DNA from 3 places in the Anaerococcoides asporogena genome. Region 2 is predicted to be linked to each of the others. Evidence: predicted binding sites of a transcription regulator. Region 2 holds the regulator's gene; each other region holds the start of a gene.
What was found. Region 2 encodes Rex, which represses fermentation and respiration genes when NADH is low (regulators of the CRP and FNR family bind a similar motif). Its sites were predicted from a motif close to ATTGTTAANNNNTTAACAAT; they were not measured.
Positions count from the first base shown of each region.

Region 1 (6,959 bases), 1.7 Mb from region 2:
GCTGAAAAACTCTTTCTTGGATGCCATGTCTTCCCGGATGGATTCCACGATGAGATCGCAGTCAGCCAGCTCCTGAATGTCGCTGACATAGCGGACACGAGCGAGCTGAGCGTCGCGATCCGCTTCGGACAGCTTCCCCTTTTCCACGGAACGGGCCAGACGCTTTTCCATGGCAGCTTTGCCCTGATCCAGAGAAGCCTGGCTTCTGCCCTTTACGACCACATCAAATCCGGAGGCGGTGAACTGCTGAGCAATTCCTCCTCCCATGGTTCCCATTCCAATGACTCCAACTTTCATACTATTTTCCTCCAAATGCAGGTTTGCGTTTTTCCAAAAATGCCGTCATGCCTTCCTTCTGATCGCCGTGCTCAAAACATTCGGCAAACCGTTCCACTTCAGCGGCCAGTCCCGCTTCAAAGCCCTCTGCCAGTCCCTGAGCCATGGCGCGTTTGGCCTGTCCGACCGCGGCCGCGGAGTTCTTCTGAATCTCCTGGGCCAGGGTCAGCGCGGCGGCTTCCAGCTCTTCCGGTTCCGCGATCTGACTGATCAGACCGATAGCCAGCGCTTCCTCGGCTTTGATGATCCGGCCGGTGTAGATCAGTTCCTTCGCTTTGGCCGGTCCCACGGCCAGGGTCAGGCGTTGGGTTCCCCCGAAGCCCGGTATGATGCCCAGGCCCACTTCGGGCTGACCGAACTTGGCCCGGCTGCTGGCGACTCGAAGGTCACAGGCCAGCATCAGTTCGCAGCCGCCGCCCAGGGCAAAGCCATTGACCATGGCAATGACCGGACAGGGCAGATTCTCGATGGCGGTGAAGACTTCATGTCCCCGCCGGCTGAATTCCTTCGCTTCCTGGGGATTGAGCGCTTCCATTTCCTTGATGTTGGCCCCGGCCACAAAGCTCTTGCCCACGCCGGTGATGATCAGAACATCCAGCGCCGGCAGGCTCTCTACCGCCTGGCGGATCTCGCCGAGGAAATCCGAGCTGAGGGAGTTGGGGGTCTCCGGTGAATCCAGGGTCAACAGGCCGATGCCTGACCGGTTTTCAAAATGCACTCTAGTCAATTTTCATTACCTTCAGGTGATCGCTCACGATCAGCTGGGCTTCCGTGGCTGCCTGGACATCCTCCAGCGTGTACTCCGGATTGATTTCAGTGAGCTCGATGCCCGCTTTGGTAATCTTCATGACGCCCATTTCCGTGATGATCAGATCCACTGCGTGGGATGCGGTCAGGGGCAGGTGACACTCCTTCAGAATCTTGTGAGCGCCCTTGTTGGTATGCTCCATGGCTACGATCACCGTCTTGGCGCCCGCGACCAGATCCATGGCGCCGCCCATGCCGGGGACCATTTTACCGGGGATCATGTAGTTGGCGATGTTTCCCTTCTCGTCGACCTGAAGCGCGCCCAGAACCGTCATGTCCAGATGGCCGCCGCGAATGATGCTGAAGCTCATGGCGGAGTCAAAGAACGCGCCCTGGGGCAGGATGGTGGCCGGAAGTCCACCGGCATTGACCAGATAGGGATCCGGGGTCTGGGGGTTGGGTCCCAGCCCGGTAAAGCCGTTTTCCGACTGGAAGGTGACACTGATGCCCTCCGGAACGAAGTTGCTGACCTTGGTGGGCAGTCCGATGCCCAGATTGACCAGGTCGCCGTCCTTCAGTTCCTGCGCCACGCGCCGGGCGATAAAATTCTGCATCTGTTCCTTATCCATCATTTATACCTCCACCATGTAGTCCACAAAGATTCCAGGCAGGCGAACCTCATCCTGGCTGATTCCGCCCAACGGTACGATTTCCACCGGTTCCATGATCACGGTCTGTGCCGCCATGGCCATGACAATGTTGAAGTTCTGGGTTGAACCGTGGTAGGTGGCATTGCCGAACTCATCGGCTTTTGAGGCAAAAATCAGGGCGACATCGGCCTTCAGCGGCTTTTCCAGAAGGTAGGTTTCGCCGTCGATGTCGATTTTGGTCTTGCCCTCTTCCACTCTGGTATCCAGACCGGTCTTGGTCAGGACACCGCCCAGACCTGCTCCGGCTGCCCGGATCTGTTCCACCAGGGTTCCCTGGGGAGTCAGGATGACTTCGGTTTCGCCGCTGAGCATCTGGCTGCCGGTTTCCTTATTCGTCCCGATATGGGAGGTAATAACCTTTTTCACCTGCCGACTGACAATCAGCTTGCCGATCCCCCGATCCACATAAGATGTATCATTGGCAATGATGGTCAGGTCCTTCCGGCCGCTTTCCACCAAAGCGTCGATCAGTTTTTCCGGGGTTCCCACTGCCAGGAAACCACCGATCATGATCGTCTGGCCGTCCTCGATCTTTGCGATCGCATCATTCAAAGAAATTCGTTTATTCATTCGTTGCACCACCGTGGCAAGGCTCCGCGTATCGCGAGCGTTGCTGATCCTTTCTATGTATTGCTAAGCTTGCGCAATTCTTTCGCATCTATCAGATGTTCCTGGTCCGGAAATAGCTCGAAAAGCAAATAATCTCCCCGAGTCGCCGGTTCGGACCTCCGCCGCTGCAGGAGCTGAAGTTCACTCCCGCAAGCGGCTAATTCTGACCTGGCCGCCCCAAACCAGTGATTTTAAGCAAAAGTTCCCCAGAGGCAGAGAAACAGAGCCATGCCGCTGGGGAATTCAGTCGATTAACTTTGGAAGTGGCTGGCCTTTTTACGGGCAATTTCCTCGGTGACCATCGGAATGATCTCCAGGGCATCGCCGACGATTCCCAGATTTGCCACCTGGAAAATGGGCGCCGATTCATCGGTGTTGATCGCGATGACAAAGTCGCTCTTCTCCATGCCGGCCAGATGCTGGACGGCTCCTGAAATGCCGCAGGCGATGTAGATCTTCGGCTTAACCGATTTGCCAGTCTGTCCGACCTGCAGTTCCTTGTCGATGAAGCCCGCGTCCACAGCGGAACGGGATCCGGAAACTTCCGCGCCGATCTTGTCGGCTGCTTCGCGCAGAACATGGAAGTTGTCGCCAATGCCCCGGCCGCCTGAGATCAGGATGGAGGCCTTGGTAATGTCGGCATGTTTGAGTTCCTTGTGGATGGTTTCCAGGATTCTGGTTCTGGCTTCATAGCCGGGAACTTCGAGGGTCAGGTTTTCCACCTGAGGATTGATCTGCGCCTTGCGCTCATTCAGAACCATGACGCCGGGACGGATCGTAGCCATCTGGGGCTTGGTCCGTTCGCACACGATGGTAGCGAAGAGGTTGCCGCCGAATGCCGGCCGGGTAACCATGAGCAGGGAGGAATTGGTATCCTCGGTCAGGTCAAGCTTGGTCGCATCAGCGGTGAGACCCGTTGTGCAGGCTGAGGCAATCCGGGGAGCCAGATCGCGGCCCAGAACCGTAGCCGGGAACAGGAAAACATCGGGCAGCTTCTGATCGATCAGCTGCTTAATCAGTTCCGTGTAAAGCACGGAGTCGTATTCTTTCAGGTGATTGTTGTGAATCTTAATGACCCGGTCAGCGCCGTAATGGAAAATCTCGTTGACCTGATTCTGCGGTTCGTCCCCGATGACCACGCCTACGATGTCGTAGTTCAGGTCCGGGCGCTTGGCCACGAGCCGGGTAGCCTCGGAAACCAGTTCGCAGGAAGCTTCAACCAGCTTATGATGCTGGAATTCACACAAAACGAAAATATCTTTGTAGTTCATCTGCCTGCCCCCTAAATAAAGTTCTGCTCGGACAGTACGCTGACAATCCGGTTCTTGGCTTCGCTGGCGTCAATCTTGAGGACTTCAATTTCGGAAGATCTCTGATTGGCGAAGGATCTGAATACCTTGGTGGGAGAACCGGTCAGACCGACTTCCTCCTTGGTCAGGTTCAGCTCCGCGTTGGTAACCCATTTGACTTCTTTATCAAAGGCTTCAAAGATGCCTCCGATGTTCATGTATCTCGGCTTGATGGCGGTTGCCAGCATGGTGATGACGCCGGGCAGCTTCATTTCGATGGTTTCCATGCGATCTTCCAGCGCCTTGATGACGACAATCTTATCCGAAGTCATTTCTTTGACATCCTGCACGTAAGTAACCTGGGGCAGTTCCATTTTGGCTGCTACCTGAGGTCCTACCTGTGCGGTATCTCCGTCAATGGCCTGGCGGCCGCAGACGATGAGGTCATATCCCTTGCCTTCCAGCGCTCTGGCCAGAACGTTGGAGGTTGCCCAGGTATCCGATCCGGCAAAAGCCCGGTCTGTGATCAGGGCACAGTGATCAACGCCCATGGCGTACAGTTCACGCAGCATGCTGACCGCCTGAGGGGGTCCCATGGAGATGACTGTGATTTCGATATTGGGATTCTTGTCCTTCAAACGCAGAACGGCCTCAACACCGGCCAGATCGTCGGGGTTGGTGATGGTGGGAACGCCGGTCCGGATCAGGGTACCGGTATTCTTGTCGACCTGCATTTCCGTGGTATCCGGAACTTGTTTTACTAATACTGCTATTTTCATATCTGCTACCTCATCATGGATCCAGAGATAACCATTCTCTGAACTTCGGACGTACCTTCGTAGATTTCTGTAATCTTGGCATCACGCATCAGGCGTTCCACCGGATACTCCCGGGTGTAGCCGTAACCGCCGAACAGCTGAACAGCCTTGGTGGTAACTTCCATCGCGGTTTCCGATGCGAACAGCTTGGCCATGGCGGCCTCCGTGCTGTACTTTCCGCCCTGATCCTTGACGATGGCGGCGCGATACACCAGCAGTCTGGCAGCGTCAACCTTGGTCTGCATGTCAGCCAGCTGGAACTGTGTGTTCTGGAACTTAGCCAGGGACCGGCCGAACTGCTTGCGCTGCTTGACGTACTCCACCGTTTCGTCGATGGCGCCCTGAGCGATTCCCAGTGCCTGTGCGGCAATTCCGATGCGGCCGCCGTCCAGCGTCTGCATGGCGATCTTAAAGCCCTTGCCCAGTTCGCCCAGGAGGTTTTCCTTGGGTACTCTGACATTGCGGAAAATCAGTTCAGTCGTGGCAGAACCACGAATTCCCATTTTCAGTTCCTTTTTGCCGATGGTGAATCCTTCCATCTCCTTATCCAGGATGAAGGCGCTGATGCCCTTGGTTCCCTGGGTCCGGTCGGTCATGGCGAATACGACATAGATGTCAGCCACTCCGCCGTTGGTGATGAAGATCTTGGATCCGTTCAGCAGGAAGTGGTCTCCCATATCCTGAGCAAAGGACTGCTGCATTGCCGCGTCCGTGCCCGCGTTGGGTTCCGTTAATCCGAAAGCTCCCAGCTTTTCGCCGGAGGCCAGCGGCCGTAAATACTTTTCCTTCTGTTCCGGTGTTCCGAATGCCTCGATGGGCCAGCCTGCCAGTGACGTGTGAGCGGATACGATGACGGCATGCGTGCCGCACTTCTTACCCAGTTCTTCCACACAGATCACATAGCTCAGGTTATCCCCGCCGGCTCCGCCGTATTCCTTGGAGAATGGAATCCCCAGGGCACCGATTTTCGCCAGTTCTCTTACTGTTTCTTCCGGAAACCGCTCTTGTTCGTCGATTTCGTGGGCAATGGGCGCAACTTCCTTCTCCGTGAAGTCACGGATCATCTTTTGCACCAGTGCCTGTTTTTCATTCAACCTAAAGTCCATACAATCACCTCTTAAACGCTCTGCCTCAATGTTAACAAATTGATAATTTACAATCAACCAGCCCCAGTGAAAAAGGGAAATTGCGCATTAATGAACCTCATTTGATATATGTTTGGCAATATTTTGAAGTCCTATCCACCGGTTTTACCTGTCATTTAAACGAATACAGGGCTCGGTTCGGCATCGATTTCAAAAAATCCGCCGATTAAGCGCTGATGCGGACTTTCGGGCCCATGCATAGTCTACATACTATACGGAAAAAATGTATTTTCATGTCAAAGCAGCCCGCGTTGGACGCGGGCTGCTTAAAATTCAATCCTTTATGATCTTTGATCTCATAAACAACGAGAGACGGTTATTTGCTGCATTTTTCCCAGATCGTTGCTACCCCCATGCCGCCGCCGATGCAGAGTGTTGCCAGGCCTTTCCTGGCATCGGTCTTGAGCATTTCATGAACCAGCGTGACGATAATCCGGGCACCGCTGGCTCCTACGGGATGTCCCAAAGCCAGCGCTCCGCCGTTAACATTCACTTTGCTCAGGTCAAAGCCCAGTTCGCGGGCAACGGCGATGGACTGAGCCGAGAAGGCCTCATTCCCTTCAATGAGATCCAGATCCGCAATGTCCAGTCCCGCTTTAGCCAGCGCCTGTCTGGAAGCAGGCACCGGACCGATTCCCATGATCTTGGGATCGACGCCGCCCTGACCCCAGGATACCAGTTTAACCAAGGGCTTGAGCCCGTATTTCTTGACGGCTTCGCCCGAAGCCAGAACTATGGCGGCAGCTCCGTCATTGATGCCTGAGGAATTGCCGGCGGTCACCCGCCCGTCCTTCTTGAAGACGGCAGACAGTCTGCCCAGGGCTTCCATTGAGGTAGCGCGGGGATACTCATCGGTCTTGAAGTCGATGACTTCTTTTTTCACTTTGATTGGGACCGGGACAATTTCATCGTTGAACCGGCCTTCGGCGATGGCCTTGGCTGCCTTCTCCTGGGACTTCAGTGCAAACTCATCCAGTTCGGTCCGGGTGATGCCCCACTGGTCACAGATATTCTCAGCAGTGATGCCCATGTGGTAATCATTGAACACATCGGTCAGGCCGTCGTTGACCATGGTGTCGACCATGGCCGCATTGCCCATGCGGGCTCCCCACCGGGCAGTGGGCACAGCGTAAGGCGCTGCCGACATATTCTCGGTGCCGCCCACCAGAATTACTTCGGCATCACCGGCGTGAATCGCTCGGGCGGCTTCAATCACAGACTTCATGCCTGATCCGCAGACCATGCCCACCGTATAGGCCGGGACTTCTACCGGGATCCCGGCGCCGATGGCAACCTGGCGCGCGA
Region 1 covers NZ_CP120965.1:962,548-969,506, reverse strand. The annotation lists gene P6M73_RS04590 (3-hydroxyacyl-CoA dehydrogenase NAD-binding domain-containing protein) at 1-297, opposite strand, end outside; gene P6M73_RS04585 (enoyl-CoA hydratase/isomerase family protein) at 299-1,054, opposite strand; gene P6M73_RS04580 (3-oxoacid CoA-transferase subunit B) at 1,056-1,712, opposite strand; gene P6M73_RS04575 (CoA transferase subunit A) at 1,716-2,363, opposite strand; gene P6M73_RS04570 (electron transfer flavoprotein subunit alpha/FixB family protein) at 2,654-3,673, opposite strand; gene P6M73_RS04565 (electron transfer flavoprotein subunit beta/FixA family protein) at 3,685-4,470, opposite strand; gene P6M73_RS04560 (acyl-CoA dehydrogenase) at 4,476-5,615, opposite strand; gene P6M73_RS04555 (acetyl-CoA C-acetyltransferase) at 5,971-6,959, opposite strand, start outside.
Region 1: P6M73_RS04560 (acyl-CoA dehydrogenase) is a predicted target of Rex. The motif match lies at 5,716-5,735, and genes of this name have one in related genera.

Region 2 (6,959 bases):
GGTGAAACCGGATTCTGAGATGAATTTATTGATTCGGGTTGTTTTTTCTTCCATGGGTACCTCGATTGTGGTTCATTGATAACAACATTATACATGATAGTATCCTTTGACAGGAAAAAGAAACAGGAAACAGGAATTGAACGCCGCCGGTGGATGGAGAGGAAATCGTTGCGCCTGTTATGAATAAGATTTAAACGTTATGTAAAGGTGCGTCTCTTTCTTTTACAAAGGGCCCTGGGACAGAGTAAAATGGAGATAGGGTACAGCGGCTTTCACGGGAGCCCCGCAGGGGAGGTCTTTCAACGATCCGTCCTCCTGCAGACCGGACCTGAAGCAGAATATAAATTAGAATTTCAATGAAATGAGTATAGAAACTTTGGAGGAACAATATGGAAGATAAGAAAATTGTGATTTACACGTCAACAACCTGTCCCTACTGCGATATGGCAAAGGATTATTTCAAGACGAAGGGAATTCCCTACGAAGAGAAAAGCACAGCAGAACCGGAGAATCGGAAAAAGCTGGTTTCCATGGGAATTCGTGGTGTTCCGGCCATCTTTGTCGGAGAGAATTATTTTGTAGGATTTGATCCGGTGGAAATCGAAAAAATGATGGCACAGCCTGGAGAAACGGTGGAAACCATTGTCGAGCAGGAAATTGTGCCGGAAGAAGTTGCCCCGGTGGCAGCTGTGGAAGAGGAAATTCAGATCCCTGCAGAGGATCACTCGGTAGAAAATGTACAGCCGGAAGGCATCAAGGGGGAAATTAATATGACGAAGTATATCTGTCAGGTGTGCGGGTATGTTTATGACCCGGCGGTCGGGGATGAGGACAACGGCATTGCGCCGGGAACATCCTTTGAGGATCTTCCGGAAGATTGGGTCTGCCCGCTGTGCGGCGTTGGCAAGGATCAATTCGAAGCGGAATAGCAGCCGGGCCGCAGCAGCCGAGCTCATTAACGGAATAGAAAACGGAAGGCAGTGGACGTTTGGTTCACTGCCTTCCGTTATGGGTCAGGAGTAAGGATGAATCCGTTTCCGTTTCCCTGGTTTACTTTTAAGCGGAGCTGATGTTCTTTCAGTTCAAGTTCCAGATCGTCGCCCTTGAAGTCATTTTCGTTGAAGGTCCCCTCCACGACGATGAGGGTGAGATCACTGTTTTTTTCAATGACTTCCTTGGCAATTGAGGCATCCAGAAAGCGGGCTAACGAGGAATTCACCTTGCGGTCGGAGTGGATCAGATCAGAAACGACACTGCGGCCGTTGGGATTGAGTCCCTGGATGTCCACGAGCCGACCGAACCGGTTAAAGGAAAAGCTGGCCTCTACCCCTCCCATGAGAGTGAAACTGCGAACTGGCTGATAAAAAGTGTAGGCAAAGCCCAGAAAGATCAGCAGCAGGCCAAGTGCCGCGGAAGCGATCAGCAGGGCGCGGCGGGGTTTGAGAATGGGTTGGGAGCCAGTTACAAAATCCCCCTGGACGGTTCCCTTGCGGGAAGGTTCGAGATAACGGAATTCGCCATAGGGGGTAAGGACCACAGAGGTAATGCCGTAGTCTTTCAGCTTGATGCCAAGATTATTGGCCAGGGGCGCGCCGGTACCATCCAGTTTCGTGCCGATGGAGAGCTGGCGGGAAAGGAAAGAGTGCTGTTCGGTTCCGAACAGGAGCATATATGCCACGATATAGTCATGGTGCTGTCGGATAAAGTCGGCCGGATAGCCGGTCAGTTCAGCGGTTTCAGCAACGGGAAGGTGTCTGGCACTGACAAGGGCTCTCGCGGTAGGAGCATGATTGATCAGCTCCAGTGCGATATTCAATAATTTGTTGCGATCGGAAAACGCCGTCTCCTGATCGCAAAGTGTTCGCAGCGAAATCCTGAATTCTGACAGCTCAGACAGGAAGCTCCGGATATCCTTACGCAGACGGCCGCGGTCTCCCTCGGTCTGTTCAGCCGCTTTGATCCTCTCGGTGAAGACGTAGCGGATGTTCTGCTGTTTATTCATTTTTAATCACCATAATCATTATACGGGGAATCCCTGGCAAATACACCACAAATTCGAAGAAAGCGTTCATAGGAACGGATCTTGCGATGAAATCCTCAATCAGACTGACGAGGAATGGCAGCCGGCGGAGAGGGGCGCGTCTTCGGCTGTTCTCGTGTTGAGGCGGGAGCGGAGGCCGGATTCGGGCGTAGTATGTGAGCCGTCGTTGGGGAAGTGACAACCTCAGGGAATAAAATAAGTTTACAGCAATGGTGATGTGTATTATAATCTCCCTGAGTAGTTATTACAGAAAGGTTACAGCCATGAAAAACCGGAATGCGCTTTATCGAATGTCAGCTCTGGCGTTGGCTCTGATTCTATTTATGATCGGGGTCTTTTTGTGGTTTCATTTTAGAACTCCGGCTTCTTCATCGGCTCGTATGGTTGATCAGAAGTTGGCAGGTCAGGTAGAACAAAAGTGGGAATTTTATACCGTTGCTTCTGCCGCCGAGCTGAAAGGTGGCGTGATGATTTACCCGGATGATCACGAGGATCCGCTGGAGTACGAGTCACTGGCTCAAACTCTGGCCCGGCATGGATTCGAGGTTCGCGTAGCCAAGTATCCCATGGGACTGGCCAGGCTGTCCCGGTCGGACCGAAAAGATTTCTTTGACAGTTCCAGCCAGACAGGCTGGGTAGCGATCGGACTGGGCAGCGGAGCGGAAAAAGCCTGCATCGCAGCGGATCGTTCGGAACGGGTGGCGGGACTGATCCTCATCGGCGGCTGCTCCAGTCAGGCAAATCTCAATGACAATGATGTCAAGATCGTTTTATATCAGCTGGCTGATAGACAGTCCAGCGAAAATACCATAGAGGAAATCAAAGGGAAACTCCCAACCGATACTGTCTATCTGACTGCCCCGAACCGGGAGAGCGTCCTTGCCGAGCTGACCACCGGAGAAGACTCCCTTCTGGCTGACTCAGACTTTGATCTTGCCGAACAGATCCGCCATATGCTGGTTTCAAAAATAACCAGCTCGAAGAATCGGGATTAGGAATAAAGGATTCATTATCAGATATCATTCTTTCGGCGTACTGCCGTTTGTGTTTCCCTTCATTTTCTTCAGTTAAAGAATAGTCCTGAACGGGCAAACGGGGAGGCATCAATCATCAAAACAGGCAGGAAAGCCTGTTTTTTGTTGGCTTATCATAAAGAAAATGTAAAAAGTTAGGTTTTTTAGCAAAGTTTTCGAAAAAAACGGCTCAATCATAAATTCTGTGGGATGGTGGATTCCTTACGTACGTTTTACGACTCATATCGAATAACTTGAGGAAGAAGTATTCATCATCTGGATAGCCATACCCTTGTCGACGTAATGTCTTAATCTTGTTGTTGATCCCCTCGATTTGACCATTCGAAATACGGTAGGTCGCATAAGCTATAATCCCTTCAAAATGTCTGTCCATCAGGCGCCCAAACCACTGCAGGTGCTTATTCTCCGAGGCATAGCATACTTCCATGACCTCCGTGATCAGACTAGCCATTTCCGGCTCACTGGCGGCCTTGTACGCCTCCGAGAGCATCTCTTTGACGAGGTCAACTGTGAACAGAAGCTGGTTCTCCTGGATGAGCTGGTCGTACTTCTCCTCACTGCCAGGACGACGCGTGATCTCTGCCCTTTGGAAGAGCGTACCGCCCTTGGACAAGGGTTTGCCCTCCGCGGCCTCCCGGTCTTTGCGCTGCAGCGTCTTCCGAGAAGACATCAGGATATAGCGGGTCCTCTTGAGGGACTCAGCAGCTTTGTACTCACCCACCGCCTGAAGACGCCTCTGTTCGTCTTTGCGCACTTCAGCGACCACTTTGTCATTGAAATTCTTGATGATGTGGAAATGGTCGAAGACCGGCTGGATGTGGGGGCACTTTTCCTCAAAGGCTTCTTGGAAGTCTGAGTTCATGTCCGAGGCGACTGCTTCAACACCGTCCATCCACTCGAGACCGACGTGCTCAATGAAGTCATAGACGACCTGCTTGCGCTTGCCATGGGCGATCCAGAGGATATGGCCAGTCTCTATGTCGATGATGTGGGTGGCGTACTGGTGGCCTCGGTGAAGCTTGAATTCGTCGATACTGAGGTACTTTGCCTGCCTCTGGGGCTTGGTGAGCTTGCCGTCCAGGGTGTACATTTCCTCCAGGCGTTTCAAGTCGATCGCTTTGACTGTGTTCTTGCCAAGACCAGTAATCTCAGCGACTTGCTTGAGGTTGTAGGTTCCGATGGCGAGAAGGTCCCTGGTGTATTGCAAAAGTGGTTGCGAGATCCGATGACCTTGTGCCTGAAAGGGCACCTGTTGGACCTTGGTGATCCCGCAGGTTGGGCACAGTAACTGATTCTTGCCGAACTCCAGGGACGTATAAGTGTGCCCGAAGTTCAGGTGCCAGAGACTGCATGAGGACGTATTGTTAATGTGCATGAAGCCCCCGCAGTTGGGGCAGGCGCGATCGGTGTCATCTAGCTTGAGGACTCCATGAAACTGAATCACACTTTTACCGGAAACGGCAGTATGCTGTGAACTATGCGTATTAGTAAACCCAATAAGAGACGAAGGGATGTGCAGATAATTTTGGGAATCAGTGATTGTATTAGCTTGTTCATCCTGTGTATAATTCATTCAGAGCCTCCGCTGTGTTTGGATTTGTACATCCGTCCAGATGCATTTCCATCATAGCGCGGGGCTCGTTCTATTATCAAATGTTATGCCGGTTTGGGGAATGGATCTAGTCGGTCAATCCCACAGAATTTGTGATTGACCCAAAAAAACTATTAATCATTTACGCCAGCTATGTTAATATATTTACAAGAATGTTAAAAACATAAATAAGAAAGAGTATGAGGATAAAATATGGACAAGAAAAAAAGAATCTCAATGGCCGTTATCAAACGCATGCCAAGATATTACCGCCATCTCGCTGAACTGCTCCGTAATGACGTAGATCGCATTTCTTCCAAGGAACTCAGCGAGAAAATAGGCTTCACCGCATCTCAGATCCGCCAGGACTTCAACAACTTCGGCGGATTTGGCCAGCAGGGTTATGGTTATAATGTCCGGGAGCTCTTCACCGAAACAGGCAAGATCCTGGGACTGGACAAAAGCTACAAAACCGTCATCGTCGGCGCCGGCAATATTGGACAGGCCATCGCCAACTATACCCGATTCGATAAGTTCGGATTTGATTTAAAAGCCATTTTCGATGCCAATCCCAAACTGATCGGTTTACAGATCAGGGATGTGGAGATTCTCGACATCGACCTCATGGACGAATTCCTGACCAAAAACCAGATTGATATTGGGATCATCTGTGTTCCCACTTCTGTCGCGCAAAAAGCGGTAGATACACTGGTCAGGGGCGGAGTCAAAGGGGTCTGGAATTTCGCGCCGATTGACATTCAGGTTCCCAAAGAAATCGCATTGGAGTCAGTCCATCTGTCGGACTCCTTGCTGACCCTGGTATATCTGATGAATGACAAGGTCAAGGAACGGGAAAAGAAGGAAAAGAAATCAAAATAAACTGCCGACTCCCGGATTTCGGTGATTGTCTGGTGGGATGATTTAAACGGCCGGTTCCCTGCGGATGGAACCCGGCCGTTTTTTGGACTGCAGCAGAATTTCGGTTGAGATTCCTCAAAAGTCGGTTATTTATAAAAAAGCCAGATTTGCATTATGGGAAAGTTTAGTACCTGAATTTTTAAAAAAGAGAAAAAATGGGAACTAAATCTCATTTTTTCTACTAATCTATAAAATAACAATGAAAACTTTTAAAAAGGGACTATGATAAATCTTGTCAATCGGTATAATTAAGAATAGTGAATTAAAAAACTTCGAATAATTTGTTAAAATATTATACAGAGGTGATTAAGGGATGTACAAAATATTAAGTAAAAAAGTCCTGGCCGATGGTATCTATTGGATGGATATCGAAGCCAAGCGTGCAGCGAAGGCTGCCAAGCCCGGCCAGTTTCTGATTGTCAGACTCGATGAAAAAGGGGAAAGAATCCCACTGACCGTCTGCGACATTGACAAGGAAAGGGGATCCATTGCCATTGTTTACCAGGTACTGGGTGACTCCACCAAGCGCATGGCCGCCATGGAAGAAGGGGATTATTTCCACGACGTAGTCTGCCCGCTGGGAAGACCCTCAGAATTAGTAGATATGAGCGATGAAGAGCTGTCCAAGCTCAATATCCTCTTTATTGCCGGCGGTGTTGGCACCGCTCCGGTTTATCCTCAGGTTAAGTACCTGAAGGACCGCGGATTCCCTGCTGATGTTATCATCGGTACCAAAACCCACAACACACTGATTATGGAAGAAGAAATGAAAGCCGTTGCCAAGGAATTGTTTGTCTGCACAGATGATGGTTCCTATGGATTCAATGGTATGGTTACTGCCATGTTCAATGAGCTCGTGGACAACCGCGGCAAGAAATATGACATGGTCATTGCCATTGGGCCGATGATCATGATGAAGTTCGCTGCCAGAGAAACCCTCAAGCGCGGAATTCATACCATTGTTTCCCTCAACCCCATCATGGTCGATGGAACGGGCATGTGCGGCGCCTGCCGTGTCACTGTTGGCGATAAAGTAAAATTCGCCTGCGTGGATGGTCCTGAATTCGACGCCGCTCTGATCAACTTTGATGAAGCGATGAGACGGCAGAGCATGTACAAGACCCAGGAAGGTCAGAAGACGCTCAGACATGAGGAAGGAGCCAGCCACAAGAGCAGCGGCTGCGCGGAAGGAGAGACAAAGTAATGCTGAAAAAAGAAAGAGTACCCGTAAGAGAACAGGCTCCGGAGATTCGTGCGACGAATTTTGAAGAAGTTTGCTATGGCTACAACATGGAAGAAGCCATGTCCGAAGCAGAACGCTGCCTGAACTGCAAGGTTCCGCGCTGCGTGGGCGCCTGCCCGGTTGCCATCAATA
Region 2 covers NZ_CP120965.1:2,971,703-2,978,661, reverse strand. The annotation lists gene P6M73_RS13675 (pseudouridine synthase) at 1-54, opposite strand, end outside; partial or broken gene P6M73_RS13670 (glutaredoxin family protein) at 390-563, shown strand; gene rd (rubredoxin) at 771-929, shown strand; gene P6M73_RS13660 (hypothetical protein) at 1,007-2,002, opposite strand; gene P6M73_RS13655 (alpha/beta hydrolase) at 2,305-3,036, shown strand; gene P6M73_RS13650 (ISL3 family transposase) at 3,245-4,648, opposite strand; gene P6M73_RS13645 (redox-sensing transcriptional repressor Rex) at 4,880-5,545, shown strand; gene P6M73_RS13640 (sulfide/dihydroorotate dehydrogenase-like FAD/NAD-binding protein) at 5,898-6,788, shown strand; gene gltA (NADPH-dependent glutamate synthase) at 6,788-6,959, shown strand, end outside.

Region 3 (6,959 bases), 1.6 Mb from region 2:
TGGAAGCGGTTCAGACCATGGCGGATATCGCCCTGGCCACTGAGTCTCAGATCAACTACAATAACCTGCTGACCCAGCTGCTGAAAAACCAGACCAATACAGTTCAGTCCGCTATTTCCGCCGCGGTCTGCACCACCGCCAACAAGCTGGAAACCAAAGCCATCATTACCGGAACCACCAGCGGTTCAACCGCCCGCAACATTGCCAAGTTCCGGCCCAAGTCCACCATCATTGCGGTAACCCCCGTGGAAGCAGTGGCCCGAAAGCTGGCCTGTACCTGGGGTGTTTATCCCATCGTATCCGAGACCTTTGAGTCCACCGATGAACTGATCGAAAAGACGACAGCCGCAGCCAAAGCTCAGGGCTTTGTTCAGGACGGGGACCTGGTCGTCATTTCCGCCGGCATTCCGGTTAACTTTAAGGGCTCCACCAATATGATGAAGATCCACATCATCGGGGATGTCCTCCTGGAAGGCAAGGGACTTGAGCCCATCAAGCGCCAGGTCTCCGGCATTGCCACCATCGTGCACTCTCCCCTGGAAGCGGAAAATCGGGTCGAAGCCGGTTCCATTTTGGTAGTCCATGATCTGATTCCGGACTACCTGCCCCATCTGCATGAAGCCGAAGGCGTCGTCGTGGAAGCGGAATCCATCAGCCCGGAAGTCACCATCGAAGTACTGAAGATGGAGATCCCGATTGTGTACGCTGCCCGCGAAGCCACCCATCGCCTCAAGGACGGCACCATGATCACCGTGGACGGCAAAGTGGGCATCGTCACCAGCGGCAAGAGCAGCGCTCATTCATAAAAAATTAACATTTGAACTGAAATCAAGAAAAAGTGAGTCGTAGCAACGGTTAAACAAGATTCAGTTCTTTCGTTAACAAAAATATAACAAAATGTTATCAAAAGATTTACATTTACCTCTCGAATCTTTGTTCTCCATTTGTTATTCTGTTAGTACGAAGTCGAATCAATGGCAACTGATTCTATTCACCCTGAAAAAAGCACCCAACCCGGGTGCTTTTTTTATTTATCATCATTTTCCTGATTCACGGAACCAAGGGTCTGGTTCACGGGGAAAAGATTCACGGAATGAAGGGACCGCATCACCGGGCGGAAGTCTTATGGACTGAGGGGAGGGATGGAGGCTGGGATATGCAATAATATTCATGAGAGTGGGATGCTAACTATTCCTTTGGTTCTGAAAAAACATTGACAATACTTATCAAATGAAGCCGTTCCATTGTATTGATGTATTGACAAATGTATAATTATACGTGAAAACAATATCACATACGGTCGTGTTAAGGATGAAAGAAGATGAATCTGAAAAAGCGAGTGATGAGCCTGATGGTGGCTGGTCTGATGACCGCCGGTCTGGCGGCTTGTGCGACAACACCACCTACCACCACACCGGCTGGAACAGCGGCACCGACTACCACAGCAGTGGCGACCACTACTCCCTCAACCACCCCGCCGGCAACGACCGCCCCAACCGGTGAGATTAAGTTCAAGCCGGGTACTTACAAGGGAGAAGCAGAAGGCTTCCACGGACCGATCAAGGTGGAAGTAACGCTGTCGGAGACGGCGATTACGGATATCAAGGTGGAGCAGACGGAGACGGAGGGTGTCGGCGATAAGGCCATTGAGAGCATCGTGGCGCTGATCAAGTCCGGCACAACCCTGAAAGTGGATGCGGTGTCCGGCGCGACTTACTCCAGCAAAGGAATCCTGGAAGCGGTAACGGCTGCCCTGACCAGTGCCGGCGCAGACATTGAAGCTCTCAAGAACAAGACGGCCGGACCCGGGGGGACTACCGGCGATGTTGAGAAGACGACGGATGTCGTGATCATTGGCGGCGGCGGCGCCGGCTTATCGGCGGCCATGTCAGCCCATGAAAACGGCGCGAAAGTCATTGTTCTGGAAAAGATGTCCCGACTGGGTGGAAACACCATCATTTCCGGAGCGGCCTACAATGCGGCGGATCCCAAGCGCCAGGCAGCTCTGACGATGACTGACCTGGAGAAAAAGACGGTGGAAGGCATTCTGGAAATGACCTTTGACGATGCCAAGGTCAAAACCTGGCAGGAAACCCTGAAGCAGGAATGGAAGGAATACACGGACTCCAAGAAGACCACGCTGTTTGACTCTCCCTCCATGCACAAGCTGCAGACCTATCTGGGCGGAGACAAAAAGGGCAATCCGGAGCTGATCGATGTCCTGTGTGAAAACACCTATCCCACCATCGAGTGGCTGGAAGCCAAGGGCATGCTGTTCAAAGACTATATCTTCACCGTTCTGGGCGGTCTGTGGAGCCGGGCGCACAAGCCAGAGAAACCGCTGGGCACCGGATTTGTCCAGACCTATGAGGACTACATCGAAAAGAACAAGGCCGACATCGAAGTGCTGCTGGATACCAAGGCCGAAGATCTGATCATGGAAGGCGGCAAGATCGTTGGCGTCATCGCTCAGGGCAAGACCGGCAAGGTCACCGTCCGGGCTTCCAAGGGCGTCATAATCGCCACCGGCGGATTTGGCGCCAATGTGGAAATGCGCAATAAGTACAATACTTCCTTGTGGCCGGATCTGACCAACATCAAGACCACCAACCACACCGGAGCCACCGGCGACGGAATCGCCATGGCGGAAAAGGTCAATGCCGGCTTTACCGGAATGGAATACATTCAGCTTCTGCCCATGGGCGACCCGGAGACCGGATCCCTCAGCGGCAACATTGAGCAGGGCGTGCAGAACCGGATTTTCGTCAACAAGGAAGGCAAGCGGTTTGTGGATGAAGGGGCCCGGCGCGATGTCATGACCAAGGCGCTGATGGAACAGACGGACTCCTACATGTGGGTCATCGTCGACAAGAACTCCTATCCCACCGGCGACACCATCAACAACTTCAACGAATCCATTGATGATCTGGTCGCAGCCGGACGCGCCTTCAAGGGCGAAACCCTGGAAGAGCTGGCTGGAAAGATCGGCGTGGATCCCGCTGCCTTCGTGAAATCCGTTGAGGACTTCAACAAAGCCGTTGACGGCGCCAAGGACGAGTTCGGCCGGACGCTGTTCGACAAGAAGCTCGACACCGCTCCGTTCTACGCCGGAGCCCGCGTCCCGACCGTTCACCACACCATGGGCGGCATCACCATCGATGCTCAGGCTCATGTGCTCGATCAGGACGGCAAGGCCATCCCCGGTCTGTACGCAGCCGGAGAAGTCACGGGCGGCATTCACGGCACCAACCGTCTGGGCGGCAATGCCCTGGCTGATATCAACGTCTTCGGCCGGATCGCCGGACAGAACGCGGCAGGAGCCAAATAATCTGACCGTATCTCAGAACAGAATTCAACCGAAAGCCGGGGCCGATGGTCCCGGCTTTGCTCTCGGAATTAGTGTTTCTCTTTTCGGAAAACTGTATGGTTTTGCAGAATACTCTTGGAAGGGGTCGGTATAATGGGGAGTGTATGAAAGAGGTGAACTACATGGGAAGAAAATTTCTGCGGGAGTTTTTCCGTAAAAATGCCTGGAGCTATCTGGCGGGTATCGCGCTGATGCTGATCTCCACCCGGATCCGGCTGTACTACCCGGAATACGTCGGGGACGCGACGGATTATCTGGCATCGGGCGGTGCGGACTGGGCCGGACTGTCCCGCTTTATCTATCCGCTCATCGCCGTGGCGCTGATTTCCTTTGCCGGGGCCTATGTCTGGCGCTATCTGATTGTGGGAAATGCCCGCAAACTGCAGCGGGAGCTGTCGGCGCTGGTGTTCTCCAACTTCCAGGAGCTGTCCCAGTCCTTCTACAACAAGCGCAAGACCGGCGATCTGATCGCCTACAACATCAACGATGTCAACGCGGTGCGCATGGCCTTCGGGCCGGCCCTGATCATGTCCATCAACGGCTTTGCCATGATCTCGATCTCAACCCTGGGCATGGTGCAGCGCCTGGGGGGATGGACGACCTTCCATATCCTGGCGCCGATTCCTGTGGTTGTTGTGGCCATGGTGTTGTTGGGCAAGCAGATCCGGGCTCGGTTCCGCAAGGTGCAGGAAGCCTTCGGTTCCATCTCGGACCGGGTCAATGAGAACATCAACGGCATCCGGGTTATTAAAGCCTACGTCCAGGAAGATCAGGAGATGGAGCGGTTCATGGATCTTTCTCAGACCATGGCCCTGCGCAACCTGTCCATGGTTCGGGTATCCGGACTGCTTAACCCCATGGTTCAGGCCGGCTTTGCCGTGAGCTACGGTCTGTTCTTCATGGTCTGCGGTCCTCTGGTGGTGAACGGAACCATCAGCCTGGGCGATTTCACCGCCGTGGCCAATTACCTGAACATGATGCTGATTCCGGTTATGTTCATCGGACGGATCATCAACGTGATTCAGCGCGGCATGGCCTCCATGGGGCGGCTGGATGAACTGCTGGACTATCCCCACGAAATCACGGACGGCAGCGGCCTGGCCGCGGACATGAAGACGGGTCAGATCGATATCGTGGATCTGGATTTCATGTATCCGGGAACCGAGGTGCCGGTGCTGCGGGATCTGACGATCCACCTGCCCAACGGCAAGTCCCTGGGCATTCTGGGGGAGACCGGGTCAGGCAAAACCACCCTGGTCAACCTGCTGATGAAGGTCTACAACGTGCCAGACGGAAAAATTTTCCTGGACGGCCAGGACATCAACGATTACACCCTGCCGGTCCTGCTGGACCACATCGGCTATGTGCCCCAGGACAACTTCCTGTTCCATGACACCATTGACGCCAACATCCGGTTCTTCAAGGACATCTACACCCGGGATCAGGTGATCCAGGCGGCCAAGGACGCCCACATCAACAAGAGCATCGCAGGGCTCCCGGACGGCTATGATACGATCCTGGGCGAGCGGGGGGTTAATCTCTCCGGCGGCCAGAAGCAGCGCATCTCCATCGCCCGGGCGCTGATCCGCCATCCGATGATCCTGATCCTGGACGACGCCCTGTCGGCGGTGGATACGGTCACCGAAGCCAAGATTCTGGCCAGGCTGCGCAAGCTGCGGGCCGACCGCACCACCGTCATCGTGGCCCATCGCATCTCCGCGGTGATGGCTTGTGACGAAATCCTGGTTCTGGATGAACACACCATTCGGGAGCGGGGCACTCATGAGGAACTGCTGGAAAGGAGGGGACTCTACTTTGACATCTACAACTCACAGTACAAAGACCGAATCAAAGACACCGAAGAAGCCGACGCCTGATGGCTCTGGCGCCTTTGTCCGTCTGCTCGGCTACCTGAAGCCCCACCTGGTCCAGGTCATCGTGATCGGCCTCCTGATCGTGCTGGTGAATCTGACAACGCTGCTTAAGCCCTGGTTCATCAAGATCATCACGGACGAGTACCTGGTGGCCCGCCGTCTGGTCAGCTCCCAGGGGCTCCCGCTGTGGGGCATGGCACTCATCTACATGGCCATCATGATCCTGGGCATGGCGGCCTTCTACTTCCAGGTGCTGCTGATCACCAAGGTCGGACAGCTGGTGGCACGCAAGCTCCGCGAAACCGTCTTTACCTCGATTCAGCTCTTTCCTCTGAGCTATCTGGATAAAACCAGCGCGGGGCGGCTCATCACCCGAACCACCAATGACGTGGAAGCGGTGTCGGAGCTGTTCACCGACATTCTGGTCAGTCTGGTCAAGGACGTCATTCTCCTGGCCGGCGTCATCTTTGCCATGCTGCAGATGAATGTCGAGCTCACCCTGTGGTCGCTGATCGTGCTTCCGCCCATGCTGTTTGTCATTTTCTACATCCGCAAGATGATCCATGACAACTGGATTGAGCTGAAGGCCATTACCAGCCGGCTCAACGGTTTCATCGCCGAAAACATCTCGGGCATGAAGATCGTGCAGCTGTTCAACGGCAAGAAGGAAAAGTTCGAGGGCTTCAGCTATCTCAACAACGAGTATTTCCGGCGCTCGCTGATCCAGCTCAAAATGCATTCCCTGTCCGGCCCCTCGGCCAACGTCTTCGAAAGTCTGGCCACCGCGGTCATTCTGATTGTGGGAATGAACATGCTGCGCCGGGGCAGCGTCAACCTGGGCGATGTCATTGCGCTGACGCTCTATGTGCGGCAGTTCTTTGCGCCGCTGGCTGACCTGGCGGAGTCCTTCACCCAGATTGAATCGGCTCTGGTTTCCGCCACCCGGATTTTCGAGATTACGGATCAGACCGCCATTCTGGAGGAGCTGGACCGGGGACAGGAGCTCAAGGGCATGAAGGGCGACATTGAATTCCGCAATGTCTGGTTTGCCTACGAAGGGGAGAACTGGATCCTGAAGGATGTCAGCTTCCATGTAAGGCCGGGCGAGACCTTCGCCATCATCGGCGAGACCGGGTCGGGCAAGACCACCATCATATCCCTCTTGTCGGGCTTCTATGACATACAGAAAGGGCAGATTCTCATCGACGGCATCGACATCCGGGAGATCCGAAAACGGGATCTGCGCCGTCAGGTCGCCGTCGTGCTGCAGGATGTCTTCCTGTTCTCCGGCACCATCCGGGAGAATATCACCCTCAATGATTCAATTCCCCAGGAACGGATTGAAGACGCCATTGATAAATCCCATGCCCGCCCCATGATTGATCAGTTCGGTCAGGGACTGGAAGAACCCGTGATGGAACGCGGCGCCACCCTGTCCATGGGACAGCGGCAGCTGCTGTCCTTTGCCCGGGCCCTGGCCCATGACCCGGCCATCTTTGTCCTGGATGAGGCCACCGCCAACATCGATACCAAGACGGAGATCCTGATCCAGCAGGCCATTGAAACCATCTCCCAGGAACGCACCACCATCATCATCGCCCACCGGCTCTCCACCATTCGCAACGCCGACCTGATCCTGGTTCTGGCTGACGGCCGGATCATTGAGCAGGGCAGCCATGACCAGCTCATGGCCACCGCTTCGGTGTACCGCACCATGG
Region 3 covers NZ_CP120965.1:856,871-863,829, forward strand. The annotation lists gene pyk (pyruvate kinase) at 1-806, shown strand, start outside; gene P6M73_RS04065 (flavocytochrome c) at 1,322-3,328, shown strand; gene P6M73_RS04070 (ABC transporter ATP-binding protein) at 3,490-5,244, shown strand; gene P6M73_RS04075 (ABC transporter ATP-binding protein) at 5,183-6,959, shown strand, end outside.
Region 3: P6M73_RS04065 (flavocytochrome c) is a predicted target of Rex. The motif match lies at 1,257-1,276, and genes of this name have one in related genera.